2 regions of the Allobosea sp. RAF48 genome follow, and region 1 is predicted to be linked to the other one. Evidence: riboswitches for the same ligand, from Rfam matches in the RefSeq annotation. Region 1 holds a riboswitch; the other holds the start of a gene.
The links. Region 1 has a riboswitch for thiamine pyrophosphate ahead of thiC (phosphomethylpyrimidine synthase ThiC). Riboswitches for the same ligand answer to the same signal wherever they lie in the genome.
Positions count from the first base shown of each region.

Region 2: it holds a riboswitch for thiamine pyrophosphate, as region 1 does, so the genes downstream of both, thiO (glycine oxidase ThiO) here and thiC (phosphomethylpyrimidine synthase ThiC) in region 1, are expected to answer to the same signal.

Region 1 covers NZ_JBFRDZ010000012.1:1,619-5,086, forward strand. Annotated here, with positions in the region: gene AB4Z10_RS19950 (OmpA family protein) at 1-197, shown strand, start outside; gene AB4Z10_RS19955 (hypothetical protein) at 309-593, shown strand; gene AB4Z10_RS19960 (hypothetical protein) at 638-835, shown strand; TPP riboswitch at 905-1,009, shown strand; gene thiC (phosphomethylpyrimidine synthase ThiC) at 1,089-2,966, shown strand; gene AB4Z10_RS19970 (hydroxyethylthiazole kinase) at 2,972-3,468, shown strand, end outside.
Region 2 covers NZ_JBFRDZ010000001.1:143,569-147,036, forward strand. Annotated here, with positions in the region: gene AB4Z10_RS00705 (thiazole synthase) at 1-122, opposite strand, end outside; gene thiS (sulfur carrier protein ThiS) at 124-321, opposite strand; gene thiO (glycine oxidase ThiO) at 305-1,300, opposite strand; TPP riboswitch at 1,378-1,479, opposite strand; tRNA gene AB4Z10_RS00720 (tRNA-Ser) at 1,677-1,767, shown strand; gene AB4Z10_RS00725 (hypothetical protein) at 2,333-3,468, shown strand, end outside.

The DNA of each region.
Region 1 (3,468 bases):
ATCTCTCGCTCTCGGATCGCCGGGCCCAGTCGGTCGCCGAGATCCTGACGCGCGACTTCCAGATCCCGCCTGAAAACCTGACCACCCAGGGCTATGGCGAGCAGTATCTGAAGGTTCAGACCCAGGACGCCGCGCGCGAGAATCGGCGCGTGACGCTGCGGCGCATCACGCCGCTGCTGACCGGTCAGAACCGCTGATCCCGCACGGGGCTGCTCCATGGGCAGCCCCGTTCTTTGCGGCGCGCGAGGAACCCCCGCACGCCCGTGGCGGTTCCTCTTCCGCAGGGAGAGCCGATGGGAGATGCAGCCATGAAGATGTCCGCTCTGGCGATGGCAGGCCTGATGCTCGCGGGTTACTTCGCGCCGTTTCCGGCATCGGCTCAGAATGTTCCTCCCGCCGTGAAACAGCGTGCTCCTGGCGTGCCGGTGAGGCCCCGGGCAGATGGGGCCGTGCGGCCGCCGGCCGGCGAACGGGCCGCGCCGCCGCGCGCCGACAGGCGTGAACAGCGCGATGACGGAGCACAGGCTGGCCCGCCGCAGCCCGGTCGCGACCTGCCGATGCCGCGTGCGGTGCCGTCGATCATCAGGCCCTGAGGCCGTTCAGGATTTGGCAAGGCGGGCGCATTAGCGTCGCCGGCATGAGCGACGCCGTCTCCCTTGCCCGCAGCATCGTCACGATGCAGGCCGCCTCGACGCAGCAGGCGCTGTCCGCCGAGATGATCAAACAGAACGCGCAGGCCGATCATAGCCTCGTCACCATGCTCCAGCAGAGCGTCGACCAGAGCAAGGCGATGCTCCCGGCCGGGCAGGGCGCCCTTGTCGACCGCTCCGCCTGAAGAATTCCCGCCTTCTGATCGTCTGCCGCATCACCCGTTGCCAAGCGGCCTCGCAGCGCCTAACCTCCGTACCGTTCCGAGGGGTGCCCGCAAGGGCTGAGATGGCTTCCGAAGCCGAACCCGTCGAACCTGATCCGGGTCATACCGGCGGAGGGACTGGAACGCGATCGCAGGGCGCAAAGCCTTGCCCGCAGACAGCGACTGAACCGCTTCGACGCCGGATCTCCTGACCTGTACCAAGGAGGAGATCCCCATGAATGCCCATATCAAACCCCAGAAGAACAGCGTCAAAACCGCGCCGCAAAGCGTGACGACCGGCCCGATCATCGGCTCGCGCAAGATTTATGTCGCAGCCCCCGAACATCCCGAAATGCGCGTGCCGTTCCGCGAGGTCGTGCTGACCACCGATGCCGAGCCGCCGGTGCGCATCTATGATCCCTCCGGCCCCTATACCGAGACCGAGGCGAAAATCGACCTCAACGCCGGGCTGACGCAGCCGCGCCGGGCCTGGCTCGATGCCCGCGGCTTCCAGACCGTGCCCGGCCGGGCCGTCACCGCTGCCGACAACGGCCATATCAGCGAAGCGCAGCTCGTGCCCGCCTGCCCGGCGCAGCGCCCGATCCTCGAGGCGAAGCCGGGCCAGATGACGACGCAGTACGAGTTCGCGAAGGCGGGCATCATCACGCCCGAGATGATCTATGTCGCCCATCGCGAGAATCTCGGTCGTGCCGCCATGCTGGAAGGCGCGCGGGAGCGGCATGCCGATGGCGAGAGCTTCGGTGCCAGCGTGCCGGAATTCGTGACGCCCGAATTCGTCCGCGACGAGATCGCCCGCGGGCGCGCGATCATCCCGGCCAACATCAACCACCCCGAGCTGGAGCCGATGGCGATCGGCCGCAACTTCCTGGTCAAGATCAACGCCAATATCGGCAACTCCGCCGTCACCTCCGGCGCGGCCGAGGAGGTCGAGAAGCTGGTCTGGGCGATCCGCTGGGGCGCCGACACGGTGATGGACCTCTCCACCGGCCGCAACATCCACAACATCCGCTCCTGGATCCTGCGCAATTCGCCGGTGCCGATCGGCACCGTGCCGATCTATCAGGCGTTGGAGAAGGTCGGCGGCGATCCGATCAAGCTCGATTGGGAGGTGTTCAAGGACACGCTGATCGAGCAGGCCGAGCAGGGCGTCGACTATTTCACCATCCATGCCGGCGTGCGGCTTCCTTACGTCCCGCTGACCGCCAACCGCGTCACCGGCATCGTCTCGCGCGGCGGCTCGATCATGGCGCGCTGGTGCCTGGCGCATCACCGCGAGAGCTTCCTCTACGAGCGCTTCGACGAGATCTGCGAGATCATGCGCAAATATGACGTCTCGTTCTCGCTCGGCGACGGCCTGCGCCCCGGCTCGATCGCCGACGCCAACGACCGGGCTCAGTTCGCAGAACTCGAGACGCTCGGCGAGCTGACCAAGGTCGCCTGGGACAAGGGCTGCCAGGTGATGATCGAGGGCCCCGGCCATGTGCCGATGCACAAGATCAAGGAGAACATGGACAAGCAGCTGCGCGAATGCGGCGAGGCGCCGTTCTACACGCTCGGACCGCTGACCACCGACATCGCGCCGGGCTATGACCACATCACCTCCGGCATCGGGGCTGCGATGATCGGCTGGTATGGCTGCGCCATGCTCTGCTACGTCACGCCGAAGGAGCATCTCGGGCTGCCGAACCGCGACGACGTCAAGACCGGCGTCATCACCTATCGGATCGCGGCCCATGCCGCCGACCTCGCCAAGGGCCATCCGGCGGCGAAGATCCGGGACGACGCGGTCTCCCGTGCCCGTTTCGACTTCCGCTGGGAGGACCAGTTCAACCTCGCGCTCGACCCCGACACGGCGCGCGAGTTCCATGACGAGACCCTGCCGAAGGACGCCCACAAGGTCGCCCATTTCTGCTCGATGTGCGGGCCGAAATTCTGCTCGATGAAGATCACGCAGGATCTGCGCGCCGAGGTGCAGGCGATGGGTGAAAACGAACGCAAGGCACTGGAGGCTTTGGCCGACGAAGGCATGGCCGCCAAGTCGAAGGAATTCCTCGACAAGGGCGGCAGCATCTATCTACCTGCGGCCGAATGAGCGGTATGAACGACAGCCTCGACGCGGCCCAGGTCGCGTCGATCCTCGCGCGGGTGGCCGAGCGCCGCCCGCGCGTCCATTGCCTGACCAATACGGTGGCGCAGAACGTCACCGCCAACATGCTGCTCGCCTTCGGAGCCGTGCCCTCGATGGCTGGTCATCCCGAGGAGGTTGCGGCTGTTGCAGCCGGTGCCGGCGCGATCCTGATCAATCTCGGGACGATCAGTCCGGAGGGCGAGCGCGCCATCCCGAAGCTCCTTGCTGCGGCGCGGGACGGCGGCATCCCGCTCGTGCTCGACCCTGTCTTCGTCGAGCTGTCGCCACTCCGGTTGAAGCTGGCCGGGGAGGTGTTGCGGCTACCGGGCGTCGTCGTGCGCGGCAATGCGGTCGAGATGGCGGCGTTGGCCGGACTGCTTGAACAGTCCTCCGGGGTCACGCGCGCGACGACAGGGGCTGTCGACATGATCGACGGGCCTTCCGGAAAGCTCTCTGTTGCCTTCGG
Region 2 (3,468 bases), on a different contig from region 1:
GAGACGGTGACGACCTCGGCGCCCGAGCGCTTCACCGCCTCGGCCAGGATCGCGGGAGACGGATACTGCGCTGTACCGAGGAAAAGCGGATTCTGCGGCTCGAAACCATAGAAGGACGCCATCTCAGCCTCCCTGCATCGGCGCGACGACCTCGATGCGGTCGCCATCGTTCAAAGGCATCTCGGCCCGCTTGCGCGCCGGCACGAACTCGCCGTTCACCGCCGTCGCGACGATGCGGCCGCCATAGCCGAGCTCGGCCAGCGCCTCCGCCAGCGTCTTCGCGGCGATTTCCTGCGGCGCGCCGTTAAGCAGCAAGGTCATGCAGCATCTCCGGTCTGGATTGCGGATTGGACACGGCTTCCGCCGCCATCCACGCCATCGCGGGGCTGAGCAGGAAACCGTGGCGGTAGAGTCCGTTGACGTGGATCACCCGCCCGCGGCGTGTCAGCCGCGGCAGGTTGTCGGGAAAGGCCGGGCGGGCATCGGTACCGATCTCGACCACCTCCGCCTCGCCGAAGGCTGGATGCAGCGCATAGGCCGCGCCGAGCAGCTCCAGCATGGCGCGGGCCGAGATGCGGCTGCGCTCCCCGCTCTCGATCATCGTCGCACCGACCATGAAGAGCCCGTCGGCACGCGGCACGATGTAAAGCGGGATACGCGGGTGCAGCAGACGAACCGGCCGCGACAGGCTGATATCGTCGCTCCGGAGCAGCAGCATCTCACCCTTGACGCCGCGCAGTTCCGGCAGGACATCGCGCGCAGCCAGCCCGCGGCAGTCGAGGACGATATCGGCATCGAGATCGGCCGGTTCGACCGCACTGTCGAAATGGATGACGGCGCCGTTCGCGACCAGCCGCTCGCCCAGAGCGGCGATCGCCTGTCGGGGATCGAGATGCGCCTCCCCAGAGAAGAACAGACCGCGCGAGAATCGCCCGGCGAGATCGGTCTCCAGCCCGGCGATGGCCTCGCCGTCGATATCCTCGAAATGGCTGGTTCGCTGGCCGAAGCGGCGCAGCTCCGACCGATCCCGGCTTGGCGCGACGACGAGCGTGCCCTTGCGGACGACGCCGCCGGCATGACGCTCCCACCAGTCGGCTGCCTGCTGCCCTAGCCGGATCACCGGCTCCTCGGCGCTCTCGCCCTCGCACCAGGGCGCGAGCATGCCGCCAGCATACCAGGAGCAGGCCTCGGCCCCGACGCGCGGGCCGCGTTCATGCACGGTGACGTCAGCGCCGCGCGCCAGCAGTTCGGTGGCGCAGGCGAGACCGACGACGCCGGCGCCGACCACCGCGACTGTCAGGCCTGACTGAGGACGTTCTGCCGTCATGCTTTCCCTGCTCCCGGGAAGGCAGCGGCCTGAGGCGCGAGCAACTTGTCTGCGAGCCGAAGACCGTTCCCTTCGCCGGCATTACCCGGATCAGGTGCGATGGGTTGGCGCAGGCCACGCCTCTCAGCCTTTCGGCACCCCAACGGACAACAGCAATTTAGTGGCAGCGCCGCCGGGGAGCAAGCCAGGCCGGCGCAGGGCTCCGTTGCGGCGGCCTCTTACCTCTCGAGCACTCCCTTCACACGGGAGTGGTCGAGCGCCGCGTTCGCGCGAATACACAGGTCGTACGAAGGAAGTTATCGGCGAGGCTTGTCAAAGGCCTCTGCAATCAGGCATAGAGCCTCTCGCCGGAGACGTGGCCGAGAGGCTGAAGGCACTCGTTTGCTAAATGAGCATACCCCACAAGGGTATCGAGGGTTCGAATCCCTCCGTCTCCGCCACTTCTATCTGCACTAAGCAGATGATTTAATTGAGAAATAGGGGACCGGAAGTTGCGGATACCCCAACACTCGCTCTCGCTCGCAAGTCACGTGGGTGGCGCGAGGCGCGATCATTCATTGAGCAATGCGCTCCGGTTCGCGCCATAAGCAGACTCTGGCTGCCGCCCCGAACCAGACATTCACAGGTTTGCCTTCGTGGTCTGGTGGCGCCCCAAGTGAGACATTCGCCACGAGGCGCCTGACAAGCGGGGGCGGCCGCTTGCCGACGTCTGAGATGTCCGCTTACGGGCGATTCACTTCGGCAACGTCCCGCTTCCGGGCCTGGCCAATCATGCCAAAGGCGGTTGAATTCCAGACGCATTGGCGAAGCAGAAGTAGATCTGTTGCCGCAGCGGGCGAGCGTCGGCGAGCTGCGGATTGCTTCGACCAGCGGCTGTCGCCGGAGATGCAGCGTCGTGACCCGCGCCTTGGCGCGAACGTCGATCGACTTGTATGTCCGGCCGAAAATCCCATACTAGGCTATAATATTTAGTATTCGAGCGTGTGTCCTCGCGGGAAGAGTATCATGCGAGCGCGGAGTATCCTGGGTTCCTCACCGGTTGCTTCGGCCGCAGACACACCGTGCGAAACGGGGACCGCCGGCATTCCCCAAGCTGAAAGCGTCAGGGCTCAGCTTGGTCGCATCCTGAAAAGCCCGGATTTCGATGCGACGGAGCGGTCGCGGAAATTTCTGGACTATGTTGTCGAGGAGGCTATCGCGGGCCGCGCCGACCGCATTAAGGCGTATGCGATCGCGGTCGAGGTCTTCGGGCGGGATGCCTTGTTCGACGCGCACTCCGACCCGGTCGTCCGCATTGAGGCTGGGCATCTTCGGCGCGCGTTGAAACTCTTCTATGTCACCGCCGGGGTTTCGGATGAGATCGTCATATCGATCCCGAAAGGCAGCTATGTCCCCAAATTCGACGTGCGGCCATCGTCGACGGGCCCCGTCCCGGTGGTCAGGCGGGGTCGTTGGCCGCGCGCGCTCCCCGTCGGGATCGCGTGCCTGGTGGCACTTGCAACCCTGTCCTGGCTGGCGGTGAACCGGGCCAGCATGGATCGCCTGGAGGCTCCGGCCCTGCCCCGATTGCTGGTGAGACCTTTCGACGACCTGACTAATGCGGGTAACTCCCAAGCTATCGCGCGCGGCTTGACGCAAGAGGTCATCGAGCAGATCGCCAAGTTCAAGGACATCGTGACGGTGGTAGGCGACCCGCGCGATTATGCCGGCGCGTCCTCGGCCCGGTCCTCGGCCTCCGATCCGCGCTATGTCCTCGCGGGCGACATCAACGTCACCGACAACGAGTTCCGGCTTCGCGCCCGTGTCCTCAACCGTGTCGATAACTCGGTGATCTGGGCAAACAGCTACACCGGCGATCTGCAGGCCTCGAAGCTCATCGCGACCGTGACCGACATCGCCCGGCAGGTCGCAACGCCGCTCGGGCAGCCCTATGGGGTGATCTATCTGGCCGACGCATCCCAGCGGCCTCAGAACGCGCCGGACGATTGGCAGGCCTATGCCTGCACGCTGACCTACTACGCCTATCGCGCCAGCCTCGACGGCAAAAAGCATCCATCGGTCCGCAAATGCCTTGAAGATGCGGTGCGGCGCTTTCCGAACTATGCGACGGCCTGGGCGCTTCTCTCGCAAGCCTATGTCGA